DNA from 2 places in the Actinomadura monticuli genome. Region 1 is predicted to be linked to the other one. Evidence: riboswitches for the same ligand, from Rfam matches in the RefSeq annotation. Region 1 holds a riboswitch; the other holds the start of a gene.
What was found. Region 1 has a riboswitch for cyclic di-AMP ahead of SM611_RS24170 (CHAP domain-containing protein). Riboswitches for the same ligand answer to the same signal wherever they lie in the genome.

Region 2: linked by a shared signal. The riboswitch ahead of SM611_RS35490 (CHAP domain-containing protein) and the one ahead of SM611_RS24170 (CHAP domain-containing protein) in region 1 are both predicted to bind cyclic di-AMP.

Annotation. Positions count from the first base shown of each region.
Region 1 is NZ_JAXCEI010000011.1:17,814-25,291, reverse strand. Features, by position in the region: gene SM611_RS24185 (DEDD exonuclease domain-containing protein) at 1-30, opposite strand, end outside; gene SM611_RS24180 (NYN domain-containing protein) at 338-1,585, shown strand; gene SM611_RS24175 (C40 family peptidase) at 1,774-2,829, shown strand; cyclic di-AMP (ydaO/yuaA leader) riboswitch at 3,328-3,522, shown strand; cyclic di-AMP (ydaO/yuaA leader) riboswitch at 3,675-3,813, shown strand; gene SM611_RS24170 (CHAP domain-containing protein) at 3,825-4,658, shown strand; gene SM611_RS24165 (hypothetical protein) at 4,698-6,011, shown strand; gene SM611_RS24160 (M48 family metallopeptidase) at 6,008-7,414, shown strand; gene SM611_RS24155 (L,D-transpeptidase) at 7,424-7,478, opposite strand, start outside.
Region 2 is NZ_JAXCEI010000026.1:52,917-60,394, forward strand. Features, by position in the region: gene SM611_RS35485 (bifunctional glycosyltransferase/CDP-glycerol:glycerophosphate glycerophosphotransferase) at 1-1,364, opposite strand, end outside; gene SM611_RS35490 (CHAP domain-containing protein) at 1,605-2,369, opposite strand; cyclic di-AMP (ydaO/yuaA leader) riboswitch at 2,381-2,533, opposite strand; gene SM611_RS35495 (PP2C family protein-serine/threonine phosphatase) at 2,995-4,857, opposite strand; gene SM611_RS35500 (serine hydrolase) at 5,070-5,864, opposite strand; tRNA gene SM611_RS35505 (tRNA-Pro) at 6,045-6,118, shown strand; gene SM611_RS35510 (MMPL family transporter) at 6,428-7,478, opposite strand, start outside.

The DNA.
Region 1 (7,478 bases):
GGTCCCCTGACCACCGTGCGCAGCCGTCATGTGCGCGACCGTAGAGGACCCCACCGACAGAACTTCGTGCCGCTAGGGTTGGGGGCGTCGGCGCGTCCCGCCGGGCGGGGGCCGCGGGGGACGGGTTCCGGGGAGCCCGGCACGAGCCGCCCGACCGCACGTCCGCCCAGGTCGATCGCCGATTAGACCGCGGGGCGGCAGGGAAGACACAGGCCCACCGGCGGCGTAGCCCGGAAGGAGCGGGATCATCGACAGCGGCCCCGAAGCGACCCCCGGCTGCGCGGAGTCCGGAGAACGGCTGGGCAGGCCCCTCCCCGAGCCGGTCCGGCAGTCGGTGGTGGAGGCCGCCGCCGACCTGATCGGGGCGCTGCCCGCCGACGAGGTCCCCGCTCCGCTGCGCCGGTTCGCGCGGTTCGAGCGCCGCAAGCGCGCCAAGCTCGCGGGGCAGCACATCGCGGCGGTGCTGGAGAAGGACCCCGGCTTCCGGGGCCGGGTCGCCGGGCCGCTGCGCGAGACGCAGGCCGACCTGGTGGAGGCGGTCGAGGACGGCCGGGTGCCGCCCGCCGCCGACCCGGTGCGCGTCGCGGTGCTGGCCTACCTGCTGCGGCCCGCGGGCTGGACGGACCTGGTGGAGTCCGCGCGCGCCGAGCTGGAGCGCTCCGCGAGCGTGTCGGAGGAGGAGGCCGCCGGGCGCCGCGTCGCCGCGCTGGAGGAGGAACTGGCCGCCGCCCGCGCCGCGCGCTCCGCCGAGCTGGACAAGCTGCGCGCGGAGCTGCGCGAGACCAAGGCCGAGGTCGCCGAGCTGCGCCGCAAGCTGCACGACGCGCGCACCCGGTTCCGGGCCGCGGAGGAGCGGGCGGGCGCGGTCGCGGCCGAGACCGAGCGTGCGCTGGCCGCCGCCCGCGAGTCGACCGCCGCGTCCGAGAAGGAGCTGCGCAAGCTGCGCGCCCGCGCCGCCCAGGCGGAGGCGGCCGCGGAGGCCGCCAAGCGGGCCGCGCGGGAGGGGCGCAACGTCGACGACGTCCGGCTGCGGATGCTGCTCGACACGCTCGGCGACGCGGCGCAGGGCATCCGCCGCGAGCTGGCGCTGCCCTCCACCATCGGCCGCCCGGCCGACCTGGTCGGCGGCCACGCGCACCGCCCGCTGCCCGGCCGGGCCGTGTCCGACGGCGACCCGCAGCTGCTCGACCGGCTGCTGACGCTGCCGCATGTGCACCTCATCGTGGACGGCTACAACGTCACGAAGACCGGGTACGGGGAGCTGCCGCTGTCGGACCAGCGCAGCCGGCTGGTGTCCGGGCTCGGCGGGCTGGCGGCGCAGACCCGCGCCGAGGTGACCTGCGTGTTCGACGGGGCGGAGCTGGACGCCCCGGTCGCGATCGCCGCGCCGCGCGGCGTCCGGGTGCGGTTCAGCGCCCCGGGCCAGACCGCGGACGAGATGATCGTCGAGCTGGTGCGGGCCGAGCCGCCGGGCCGTCCCGTGGTGGTGGTGTCCTCGGACCGCGAGGTCGCCGACGGCGCCCGCCGCGCCGACGCCCGGCCCTGCCCGTCCGCGCTGCTGCTGCGCCGGCTCGGCCGCTCCTGAGCCGGCGCCGCGTTTAAGGCCGCGATAAGGCCCCGATAAGGGACGCCTCGCACTCCGTGATCGGAATGTCACGAAAAAGCGACAATGATCGCCGATGTCAATCAAAGAGCGACGAATCGGTTGTGGCGGTTGTCGGCCATCGCTAGTGTCGTCCGCTGACGTCGTGGACGAGAGGGGCGAGACCGACCGTGGCCAAAGATCTCATCGGGGCACCAGCGCGAAGGCGTGACCGGAGAGGCGGCTCGGCGAGCAGAGGCGCGTCCCGCCGCCTGGCGGCCGTCGCCTGCCTGAGCCTGACCGCCTCCCTCGCGTCCGCTCCGGTGGTGGCGCACGCCGAGCCCAAGCCGACCAGGGCGCAGGCCCAGAAGAAGCTCGACAAGCTCAACGAGCTGATGGACCAAGAGGTCGAGAAGTACAACCAGAACAAGGAGAAGCTCAAGGTCGCCAAGAAGAAGTTCACGGCGGCGACCAAGGCGAGCAAGCAGGAGCAGGCCGCCTTCGAGGAGCAGCGCTCCAAGATCGCCCAGATGGCGGCCACCGCCTACAAGAACGGCGACTCCGCCGACGTCACGGGCTTCGTCGGCAGCAAGGACCCGCAGGCGATCCTCGACCAGGCGGCCGTCTTCTCCCACCTGTCGCACGAGCGCAGCTCCCAGCTCACCCAGTTCCTGGCGACCGCGCAGCGGCTCCGCCGCGAGCAGGCGCAGGCCAAGACGGCCTACGACGAGGTGAAGCAGAAGCAGGAAGAGCTCGCGCAGAAGAAGAAGGAACTCGACAAGCAGGTCCAGAAGCAGAAGGCGCTGGTGCGGCGGCTCGGCGGCGGCACGTCCTCCGGCGGCGGCAGCGGGTCCTCGGGCGGCACCGGGGGCACCTACACCGGCCCGGCCAGCGGCTCGGCCCGCAAGGCGCTCGACTTCGCCTACGCCCAGCTCGGCAAGCCGTACCAGTACGGCGCCGAGGGCCCGGGCTCCTACGACTGCTCCGGCCTCACCATGAAGGCGTGGGCCGCCGCGGGCGTCAACATCACCCGCACGACCAACTCGCAGTACGCCGCCACGAAGCGGGTGGCCAAGAGCAACCTGCAGCCGGGCGACCTGGTGTTCTTCAACAGCCTCGGCCACGTCGGCATGTACGTGGGCGGCGGCAAGATGATCCACGCTCCCAGCACCGGCAAGAACGTCCAGATCGTCAGCATCACCTCGGGCTACTACCTGAACGGCTACTACGGCTCCGGACGCCCCTGACACACCGCCCCGCGCCGCGCCGCGGGGCCTCGCTTCGACAACGGACCAGGGTTGACCTGGTCCGTTGTTGATTTTGGGGGGTTTGCCTTCTGTTGGGGCTTTGGTACCTTTGCACCACCCCGGCGCCCTCCAGGCGCTGCGGCCCCGCGGCGCCCACCAGGCGCCACGGCCCCACGCGGCGCATCCAGCCGCCGCGTATCCGGCGGCGCGAGCCACGCGCCGCTCCCCCCGGGCGGCACGACCCACGCGTCGCCCCACGGCGCCGACGGCGCCGCACCGTTCGCAGCAACCGGCCTGCACGCAGGCCGTGGCCGTCCCGGCCCACCGTGCGCACGCCAGCAGCGTGCATGGCGCTGAGCGCGCTGCCACGGCGGTCCTCCGGGTCAGGCCCCCGGACGCTCCCCCGGATCGGGGCCGGCGTCCGTCCACAACATCAGCGCCGCTCTTTCGCACGCGGGAGACAGGTCCCGCGCCGGGCCCCATCTCGCCCCCAGGATCGCAGCGGCAGCGCCGAATCCGCCGAAGCGCGGAACCGGGGACCCACACCGCCGGAGTCCGGGACACCTCCCGGACGGGCATTCCGGCACCCGGGGTGAATCGGCGCGTCTCTCCCCCCTCTGGTGAGAGCCGCCGTAGGGCTACTTCCACGCCCGAACCCGTCAGCTAACCCGGTAGGCGTCTGGGAGAAACGAAGGAGTGAGTTCCGCAGCGTTCCCTGGGCGTGGCCGCCCCATGCGGCCACGCCCTGAGAACCCCTGCGCTCCGCGGGCGCCCCCGCCCGCCGGAGCATCCCATCCGAACCGGCGTGCCCGCCCGGGTACGTCACCGCCGAGTCCGCGGACCGGCGCGCACACGCGCCGGACGCGGAGCCGGGGACCCATCGCGTCCTTTTCCACGGGGTGAATCGGCCTGCCCGCAGGCCGTAGGGCGGCTTCCACGCCCGAACCCGTCAGCTAACCCGGTAGGCGGCATGGAAGTCGAGGAGAGATCCCCCCGTGCCAGGAGCACACCGCAAGCAGACCCCGGTCAGTCCCGAGAAGCCCTCGGGCAGGCACCGCAAGCCGAGATCCCTGTCCCTCACGTGGCGGACGACCGGCGGCGTGATCGTCGGCGCCGCCGTGCTCGGCACCGCCGCGGCCACCGCGCAGGCGGCCGTCCTGCCGTTCGGTTCCGCCCCGGCGACGGCCACGGCCGCCGGCGTCACCCCCGGCAAGAAGAAGGACGGGGGCCCGCCGAAGAAGGCGTCCGAGGCGGCGCCCGAGAAGAGGGAGGGCGGACGGCAGGCCGAGCCGAAGGCCGCCGAGCCGAAGGCCGCCGCACCCGAGAAGCCCGGCAAGCCGCGGCCCACCGCCGCCGAGGTGATCAAGATCGCCAGGTCCCAGGTGGGCGTGGAGGAGGACGGCGGCGGCGAGACGAAGTTCCAGAAGTGGTACATGACCACCGCCCGCGCCAAGGAGACCGTCGCTCGCGACGGCGGCTCCGTCAGCGGCTACAGCGACGCCCAGTGGTGCGACATGTTCGTCTCCTGGGTCGGCGAGCAGGTCGGCTTCAGCGACCAGATCGGCAGCGACGCCTGGACGGTCGAGCACGCGCGCTGGTTCCAGTCGCACGGCCGCTGGGGCACGGAGCCGAAGCCCGGCGCGATCGTCTTCTACGCCTGGAGCGGCAGCAAGGCGGTCGACGACATCCGGCACGTCGGCATGGTGATCGAGAAGATCGACGACGACACCATCGAGGCCGTCGAGGGCAACACCGGCAACGCCGTCAAGATCAAGGAGCGCTCGACCGGCGACGTCGTCGGCTACGGCTACCCCGACTACAGGTCGTGACGGCGCCCCGGGCCGCGCGGGCTGCATAGGATCGCGAGCGTGGAGGACGGCCCCCCGGACCAAGGCGAGCACGGCGACCCCGGCCACGGGGATCCCGAGCAGGGCCCCGTCACGCGGCGCAGGGTTCTCGCCCTGGGCGCGGGCGGGGCCGCCGCGCTGCTCGCGGGCGGCGCCGGGCTCCTCGGCGCCCGGTCCGGCGGCGGGGCGCCGCAGGTCCGCGCGGCCCCGGACGGCCGCGCCGAGGCGGCCGGGCCGTTCCGTCCCGACGACGCCGCCGCCGTTCTCGCCAACCGGACGCGGGCCGTGCGGGACGGCGACCGCATCGCCTTCCTCGCCACCGTGGGCGACGCGCCCAGGGCGTTCCAGGACGTCCAGTCCCGCATGTACGACAACCTCCGCAAGCTGCCTCTGGAGGGCTGGCAGGAGCGTGTCTCCGGCACGCAGTCCGTGGAGGCGGACGGCGCGGTGGTCCGCGTGGAGGTCCGCTTCAAGCTGCGGGGCTTCGACAAGGGGTACGTGGCCCGCACCCGCTACCTCACCCTCGCCCCCGGTTCCGGCACCTGGCGGATCGTCGGGGATGGGACGTCCCACGGCCTCACCGACGACGCCGGCATCTGGGACGGCGGCCCGCTGTCCGTCGTGGAGGGCCGCGCGAGCCTCGTCATCGGCGACAGCACGGGCCTGGAGGGCATCGCCACGCGGCTGGACGCCGCCGTGCCGGTCGTCACCGGCGTCGTGGGCCGGGGGTGGGCGCAGCGGGTCGTGGCGCTCGTCCCGGCCGACGCGCGGCTCGCGTCCGCGCTGGCGGGCCCCGGCCAGAGCCTGGACGAGATCGCCGCCCTCGCCACCGTCGCGCCGTCGGCGGGCGGGGGCCGCGGCGAGGACCGCGTCATCGTCTCCCCCGGCACGTTCGGCCGCCTCAACGCCCTCGGCCGCGACGTCGTCCTGACGCACGAGCTGACGCACGTGGCGACCGGGGGCGCCCGCGACCGGCGGACCCCGCTGTGGCTCATCGAGGGCTTCGCCGACTACGTCGGCTACCGGCGCGTCAGGATCGGCGCCCGGTCGGCGGCGGGCGAGCTGCGCCGCGAGGTCGCGGCGGGGCGGCTCCCGGCCGCGCTGCCGGCGGCCGCCGACTTCGCGGGCGGCTCCCCCCGGCTCTCCCAGGCGTACCAGGAGGCCTGGCTCGCCTGCCGGATGGTCGCCGACCGCTACGGTGAGGCGACGCTCGTGCGGCTGTACCGGGCCGCCGGGCGCGTCCCCGAGGCGGCCGCGCTGGGCGACGTGCTCGGCCTCACCCGGGACCGCTTCACCGCCGTGTGGCGCGACTATGTGAAGAGGGAACTCTCTTGAGTGAGCGAAGCGAGCCGGGGGGCGCGGAGGGCCGTCCCCCCACGGACGACACGAGAGGGACGCGGCGGGCTCGTGTCGCCGCCGGGGTCGCCGCCGCCGTGCTGTTCGCCGGGGTCGGCGCCGTGCTCGCGCTGACCACCCCGTGGAACCCGCTGCCCGGACACGTCCCCGGCGGGCACGTACGGGCCGATCCCGCGCTCGACTTCTCCCCGGCCGAGATCGCCCGCTCCAGGGCGTTCGACTCGGCGGTCAACCCGCCCGCGTACGCGGGGCTGCTGGCGGGCCTGGCGGTGATCCTCGTCCTCGGCCTCACCCCGCTCGGAGCGCGCCTCATCGCGCGGGTCACGGCCCGCACCCGCCGCCGCCCGCTCCGCGTCGTCCTCGCCGTGCTGGCGCTCACCACGGTGCTCCGCCTCGCCGGGCTCCCGTTCGACGTCTGGAGCGAGTCGGTCCTGCGGCGGTACGGGCTGTCGACGCAGAGCTGGCCGGCGTGGCTCGTCGACCAGCTGAAGTCGCTCGGCGTCACCTGGGTCCTCTACGCGATCGCGCTGCTGCTCCTGTACGCCCTCATGCGCCGCTTCCCCCGCTACTGGTGGACGGGCGCCGCCGCCGGCGGGTTCGTCCTGGTCGTCCTCGTGTCGTTCATCTACCCGGTCGCGGTGGAGCCGGTGTTCAACAAGTTCCACTCGCTGGAGCAGGGCCGGCTGCGCAGCGACCTCCTCGCGATGGCGGAGCGGGACGGGGTGCCCGTCAAGGACGTCCTCGTCGCCGACGCCTCCCGCCGGACGACCGCGCTGAACGCCTACGTGTCCGGGTTCGGCTCCACGCGCCGGATCGTCCTGTACGACACGCTGCTGAAGTCGCCGCGCCCGCAGATCGAGTCGATCGTCGGGCACGAGCTGGGCCACGCCAAGCGCGACGACGTCCTGTGGGGCACGCTGGTGGGCGCGCTGGGCATCGCCGGGGCGCTGTGCCTGCTGTACCTCCTGATGACCTCACCGCGCCTGCTGCGGCGCGCGGGAGCCGATCCGGACGGCGGCCCGGACGAGGCGCCCGGGGAGCCCGGCCCGGGCGGCGGGCGCGGGGCGGCGGACCCGCGCACCATCGCGCTGCTGCTCGCGCTCGTGACCGCCGGGACGCAGCTCGCCGCGCCCGTCCAGAACCTCGTCAGCCGGCGCATCGAGGCCCGGGCGGACGCGCACGCGCTGAACCTCACCCGTGACCCGGCGACATTCGTGTCGATGCAGCACGCGCTGTCGGTGCGCAACATCTCCGATCTGAGCCCCGACGCCCTGGAGTACCTCCTGTGGATGTCGCATCCGTCGGGGCCCGACCGGATCGCGATGGCGCGCGACTGGGCCCGCATGAACGGCGCGCCGGTCCCGCCGCCGCCGCGCCGGTGAGCCGGGGCGTCAGTTCCCTTCCGCGCCCTGCTCCGCCGGCGCCTTCGGCTGTCCGCCCGGCCGG
Region 2 (7,478 bases), on a different contig from region 1:
AACTCCGACCGCCAGGCCAGCCGGTCCCCCTCGTGCCGGACGACGGCGCGGGCCCGCACCGTGCGGGCGCGGCGGCGCCGGTCGCAGAACTCCAGCGTCCCGGCGAGCTCGGCGTCCGCCGGGACGCGGTTCAGGGGGTTCAGCACGTGCCCGGCCATCAGGACGCGGCCGCCGCGCGTCTCCAGCCGCGTCACCGTGTTCGCCGGGCGCAGGTCCTTCAGGGGCCGCACGTGGAAGCCGAGGCCGGTGACGTCCAGGACCCGGTGGCCGTGCCGCCCGCGCGGCCCGCCCGCGCCCCAGTAGACCCGTCCGTCCCGCTCCACCAGCCGGGCGCGGAGCTCGGGCCGCTCCCAGGCCCGGTACTCGGCGGCGGCGAGCGCCCCCTCGTGGTCGCCCTCGCGGATCAGGTACGCGGCGATCGCGGGCAGCCGGCGGGCCAGCTCGAACGCGCGCGGGTCCAGCTCGGCCAGGTAGCCGGCCGCCAGCTCGAGGAAGCGCGCTCGGTGGCCTGGGTCTCGGTCGCGCAGTTCCCGCAGGTAGAGGACCAGGTCGTGGTTGACGAACTTGACGTCCTTGGCAAGCCGCAGGTCGTGGGCGCCGCGCAGCGCGAACAGCATGTCGATGCGCCGATGGATCTCCAGCCGGTCGGCGAAGTTGGCCAGCTGGGTGCGCCGGTTGGAGATCGACGGCGCCGCAGTCCGCTCCTTGACGAGCCAGTTGTAGACGCGGTGCGGGATGAGCGCGGTCCGCCCCGACGCCAGGTAGGCCTCGGCGGTGAACAGCAGGTCCTCGTAGTGCAGCCGCTCGACGAACCGCAGCCCGTGCTCCTCCAGGAAGCCGCGGCGGTACGCCTTGTTGGTCGAGAGGGTGTCGTAGAGGAGGCGGGGCTCGTCGCTGAGCGACCCGTGCGCGGTGCTGCGCCGGTAGAGCCACGGGTACCAGGGCCGGACGCGTCCCTTCGCGCCCTCGGGCACGTCCAGGAAGATCCGGTCGCACAGCCCGGAGACCAGGTCGGCCCCGGTGTCCTCGGCGGCGGCCAGCAGGTTGAGACAGGCGTGCCGGTCCAGCAGGTCGTCGCTGTCGAGGAACATCACGTACCGGCCGGACGAGGCGTCGACGCCGGTGTTGCGGGGGCGTCCGCAGCCTCCGGAGTTCGACGGCAGGTGGACGGCCCGGACCCGTCCCGGATGCGCGGCGGCGAACCGGTCGGCGATCTCCCCGGTGCCGTCGGTGCTGGCGTCGTCGACGATCACGGTCTCGACGACGCCCAGCGACTGCGCCAGCGACGAGGCGACCGCCCGGGGCAGCCGCCGGGCGTCGTTGTACGCGATCACCACCACGCTGACATCCGGGCGCACCCGCATGGGCATCCCCCCTCGCCAGTTCCCCCGGGACGGAGCCGCCCGGGCGCCGGTCGGACGCGTTGCCAGGGATTCCTATCCAGGAAGAGCCCATCGAGGTCCAAGAGGGATCAAAGGCTGTCAACGCTTAGCATTACCCGCCTTCGCGGGAGACATAGGACGCAACCACCTGGGAACGCCCGAAGGCGCCCGGCCGGAGCCGGGCGCCTTCAGGGTGTCGCGTTCCGCCGTCCTCGCGGAGGGTCAGGAAGCGTAGTCGGGGTAGCCGTAGCCGACGATCTCCGACTTGTCCCGGGTCTTCTTCTCGACCTGGTCGTTGCTGTTGCCCTCGATGGTCTTGACGGTGCCGTCGCCGTTGTCCTTCACGACGAGGCCGACGTGGTCGATGTCACCGATGCTGCCGTTGCTGCCGTCCTTCCAGTCGAAGAACACGACGGCGCCCGGCTTGGCCTTGTGGCCCCAGCGGTCGGTCTTCTTGAACCAGGAGGCGTGCTGGACGGTGTAGGCGTCCCAGCCCATGTTCTTCACGCCGGTCTGGGCGCCGAGCCAGGACACGAACATGTCGCACCACTGGGCTCCGTTGTAGGCCTTGACCGAGAAGCCGCCGTCGCGCTGGGCGGTGGCCTTGGCGTGCGGGGTCGAGACGTACCAGTCGTGGAACTTGGTCTGCTTGCCCTTGCCCTCGCTGATGCCGACCTGCTTCTGGGCCAGCTTGATGACCTCGGAGGGCTGCACCGCGCGCGGCGGCACCTTGTAGCCGGCCTCGCGGGCCTCGGCGGTGGTCATGCCCGTGGACGCCTTCGACGCGGTGCTCTGCGACGCGGTGCCCTGCTCGGCGACGGCCGCCGCGGCGCGGACCGGGGTCTCGGCCTCGGCGCGGCCCCCCGCGAGGGGGTTGAGGACGGCGAGCCCGACGGCTCCGGCGACGACCGCGCTGACGGCGACGCCGACGGCCTTGTCCTCGGACGAGAAGCGGTTGAGCGCGAAACGATCGAAACGACCGGTCATGCAGGGAATCTCCTTGTCTTCCATGACGCCTACCGGGTTAGCTGACGGATTCGGGCATGGAAGCAGCCCTACGGCGCGTCTCTGCGCGCCGATTCACCCCTGGAACGTTGGGTCCCCGGCTCCGTCCGGTCGTGCGACCTGGACGGACTCGGCCTCGCACCGCACACGGCGGTGCCGACTTTTCGGATGTGTCTCAGCGACTTATCTGAGGTGGGGCGCGCATCTTCATGGCGCGCATCGCGTGCGGATACCGCTCCGCGATCCTCGGCCGTGCGCGGCACGGCCGGCGGCAACGCATGGGGCGCGCTGCGTGATTCGGATAGAAGGTATCAACCTTCCCAGGAAAAGCAAATGAGCCACAAACTTCGGTCTTGCCTGCTCAAAGCCCTTCCAAGGATTCACCAACACCGTCAGGGCGCCGCATCTTCCCGATCTTCACCGAAGTGGCCGCCAGCCCTTTGCCCACGGGCCTTACCGCCCGATGACCAAAAGGTAAAGAAACCTCCGGAGGGGGCCACGGACACCCCGCGGGGCACCGGGATCGGGCCGTCACGGGCTCTCAGCGGCGGTTCAGGTGCGTCCTAGCTCACAGCCCGCGACCACTGCGGGCCGCGTGTGAGGCCCGTCACTCGACGCGCACCGCGAACAGCGTGGTGTCGTCCGCGGCGCGGTCGTGCTCCATGCGCGCCAGCACCTCGTCCAGCACCCGGTCCGGACGCTCCGAGGAGTCCCGCAGGATGCCCGTGAGGTCCAGGATGCGCTCGTCCAGGTCGGCGTCCCTGCGCTCCACCAGGCCGTCGGTATAGAGGAACAGCAGGTCGCCGGGGTGCAGCTCGGTGGTGATCGTCGTGTACTGCCAGCCGGGCATGGCGCCGAGCATCGGGTCCCGGACGACCTCCAGCGGCATCGCCTTCCCGCCCCGGACCAGGATCGGCGGCGGATGGCCCGCGCACGTCCACTCCAGCACCCGGCGGGACGGGTCGTAATGGGCGACGATCGCCGTCCCCGTCGCGGGCGGGTCCATGTTGCCGACCAGCTCGTTCAGCCAGCCCACCAGCCGTCCCGCGGGCTCACCGGTGCAGGCGAGGCCGAGCAGCCCGTTCCGGGTCCGCGCCATCGCCGCGGCCGCCGGGAGGCCGTGCCCGGCCGCGTCCCCGATGGCGAACAGCGCCCGCCCGTCCGCCATGGCGCGGGTCGCGAACCAGTCCCCGCCGATGCGGGCGGTGCTCTCCGCCGCCAGGCTGCGGACCGCCATGACGAGGCCCGCCAGCTGCTCCACCTCGTCCTCGTCCGGCAGGATCGCGCGGCGCAGCGTCACCGCGACCTTCCGCTCCTGCGCCGTCCGCGCCTGCTGCTTGAGCATCTGCCGCCGGGTCTCGGCCAGCGCCCGCTCCACCCCGCGCCGGCGGGTGATGTCCTGCGAGACGATGTTGATCGAGATCGGCAGCCCGGACTCGCCCAGCACCGGCTCGGCGAACACCCACAGGTGGCGCGCCGTCCCGTCCGGCCCGATCACGCGGTGCTCGGCCTCCACCGGCTCCCGGCGCGAGAACATCGTCTGGATGGCCTCCTCCATCAGCGGGAGGTCGTCGTCCGCCACGGCCTTCGGCAGGTCGTGCGGCATCGGCGGCACCTCCTCGGGGGTGAGGCCGTAGTTGGCCAGCATCTGCGGCGTCCAGTCCGCCTCGCCCGTCGCGAGGTCCCACTCGCCGAAGCCGATCAGCGCCAGCCGCTCCACCCGCTCCATCCGCCGCGCGACCCGGTCCTCGGCGGAGTGGTACCGCCACGTGACGCACACCCCGGTCGGCACCCGCACGCACCGGACGCTCATCCGGGACGAACGGGACAGGCCCCGCTGGGCGGTGGTGTAGGAGATCGAGTCGCGTTCCAGCGGGGTCCCGCCCTCCAGCACCTTCACGTACTCGTTGAAGAGCCCGCTGAGCGCCGCCCCCGGATCGGTCTGCAGCAGCCGGAGGCCGGTCAGCTCCTCCTTGCCGCGGCCGAACATGTCCCGGGTGACGCGGTTCACGTCGGCGTAGATGAAGTCCGCCACCTCGCCCCCGGCGTCCCTGACGGGCACCAGGTGGACGCAGGAGTCGATCGTCCCGTCCAGCAGCGCCCGCGCCACCGGGTCCTCGCCCACCCCGGCGCGGATCTCGGCGTCCCCCGCCGTGTCCTCGGCCGTCACCCGCCGCAGGACGTCCTCGGCCTCCGACAGGACGTCCTGGCGCTCCGCCGTAGCGCCCTCGGCCCGCGGCGCCCGGCGCCCGGCGAGCACGGCCCCCACCGGCCCGCCGACGCCGTCCTTGACCAGCAGGGACGCCGCCTCCGCGAGATCGATGTCCAGGTCGCGCGCGAGCCAGATCAGGTGCTGCAGGGCCTCCCCCGGCGCGACGCCGAGCCGCCGGGCCAGCACGACCCGCGCCTCGGCCAGCACCGCGCGATCGTGCGCCGCGCCCCGCAGGTCGTCCAGGTCCGCAACGTGCACCCCGGGCTGAGTGCCCTCCGCATCCGCCAACCCTGTCCCCCGTTCGGCGTCATTGCCCTGGGAGAAAAAAGCTACATACGCCAGCGAAGGACTATTCGCCCACAACCTGGTAAACAGTCCAGATCTTTAACCCACTTTTCCGTTCCCGCCCGACGCCCACCACTCCCGATGACCCGCGCCGGACGGAACCCTTCCCCACTGTGTGACGCCCGTCACGTCGCCCGCCAGACCTCCCCGGTCAGCGCCGTGATCCGCGCCGCCGACGCCCGGAACGACGACCCCGCCGGCTGCAGCGTCAGCACCACGACGATCTTGTCCCCGACCACCCCCGTCGTGTGCAGGACGGGCCGCCCGATCCCCAGATCCGGCACCCACGCCGCCGGCCGCGCCCCGCCCCGCCGGCACGGCTCCGCCGGCACGTCCCCGAACCCCGACCACCCCTGCTTGACGGCCCACGGCCGCTTCAGCGCCCGCGGGATCCCGAACGTCTGGTCGAACCCGTCCTTCCCGCACGGCGTCGACCTCCGCAGCTGCTCCAGCACGAAGTCCCGCCGCGCCGCCGGCACCTCGTCCAGCAGGTACCGGTACGTCTGGACCACGTCCCTGGCACTGAGCGCCGTGTACCCCCAGAACCCGGGCTTGTCCGCCGGCGGCGGCGCCGTCTCCGCCAGCCCCGCCTCCGGCACCATCCGCTCGATGACCTTCCCCTGCCCGCCCCGCCGCCAGAACTCCGTCGCCGCCTGGTCGTCGCTCGACCGCAGCATCGACGCCAGCGACGCCCGATCCGCCGCCGACGCCCGGTGCCGCTCCAGGAAATCGAGCGCGATGAGGATCTTCACCACCGAGGCCGACCGGAACGTCCGCCGCGCCCCCCTCTGCAGCACGACCCGCCCCGCCCGCCGATCGAAGACCACATAAGACGCCCGCACCCCCGCCGGGACCCGCACCACCGGCGCGTCGGAAGCCCGCGTGGCCTTCGGCGTCTCCGGCTCAGGACTCGCACTCACCGGCAGCGCCCCTCCTCCACCACCGCCGCACCCGCACACGAGCCCCACGCACAGGACCCCGCCGAGCACCGCCCGTAAAGACACCATCCGGCCTGCCTACCAGAGATCAGCGCCCCTGTAACCGAGTACGCACGACTCCATGGACTGCGCTACAGTAATCAAGCCCGCTCCGCCGGGCACCGGGACGTGGCGCAGTTTGGTAGCGCACTTGACTGGGGGTCAAGGGGTCGTGGGTTCAAATCCCGCCGTCCCGACAAGAAATACCAGCTCAGAGGCCGTTTCTCCACCACGGAGAACCGGCCTCTTGATCGTTTGTTAGCCGTTCGTTAGTGAACTCGGCCGCCTCCTGCGGCACCGAGCCGGTTCACACCGGACCTCAAGAACCAGCACAGCGCCGGCTCCGGCTTCCCAGTGTTCAACCCGGACGCTACCTCGCCGGTCTCCACCTGCGCGCCTCGATGATCTGGATCGAAGACCTCACCAGGACCACCTGGTGGTCACGACTCGATATGCCCCCCAGGTGACGCTGAAGTGCCGGACGCCGAGGGCGGGCAGGAGTTGAGTCAGCGGTCAACCAGCCGTGGACGCGGGGCCTCACCCGTGGATTCCGCGTCGGTGCCGGCCGGGCCGCGGGGAAGCATCCGGTCCAGCCACCTCGGCAGCCACCAGTTGGTCCGGCCGAGGAGTGTCATGGTCGCCGGTACCAGCACCATGCGCACGACCGTGGCGTCGATGAGGATCGCGGTGGCCAGGCCGAGCCCGAACATTTTGGCGGAGGGGTCGTCGACGGCGGCGAAGGACAGGAAGACCGCCACCATGATGAGAGCGGCCGAGGTGATGATCCGGGCGGTGCCCGAGACGCCCTCGATGATCGCCGTGCTGTTGTCGCCGGTGCGCAGGTACTCCTCGCGTACGCGGGAGAGGAGGAACACCTCGTAGTCCATCGACAGGCCGAACAGGATGGCGAAGAGGAACATCGGGATGAACGACACGATCGGAACCGTCGCTTCCAGCCCGATGAGTGCGCCTCCCCAGCCCCACTGGAAGACCGCGACCATGATGCCGTAGGCCGCGCCGATGCTCAGCAGGTTCAGCAGTACCGCCTTGAGCGGTACGAGTATCGAGCGGAAGACCAGCATCAGCAGCAGGAACGACATCGCCAGCACGGCGGCGACGAACAGCGGCAGGCGTTGGCTGGTGCGTTGGCCCACATCGGACAGGCTCGCGGCGGCGCCGCCGACGTGGGCCCTGGCCGGGCCGTGCCCGATCGCCGTGGGCAGCACGTCGGTGCGCAGCCGGGCGATGGTGTCGGCCGTGGCCTTGTCCTGAGGGCTGGTGGTCGGGAACACCGCGATGGTCGCGATGCCGGTGGCCCGATCGATATGCGTCGGCGCGACAGATGTGATGCCCGGATCCGCCGCGACGCCTGCGGCGAGTCGGTCCAGCGCTCCCGGATCACCGGCGGGGTCCGCGGCGATGACGAGGGGACCGTTGGTGCCCGGGCCGAACCCCTCGGCGACGAGGTCGTAGGCGCGGCGCTCGGTCCGGCTGTGGGGCATGGAGCCGTCGTCGGGCAGGCCGACGCGCAGGCCGAGCACGGGCAGCGTCGCGGTC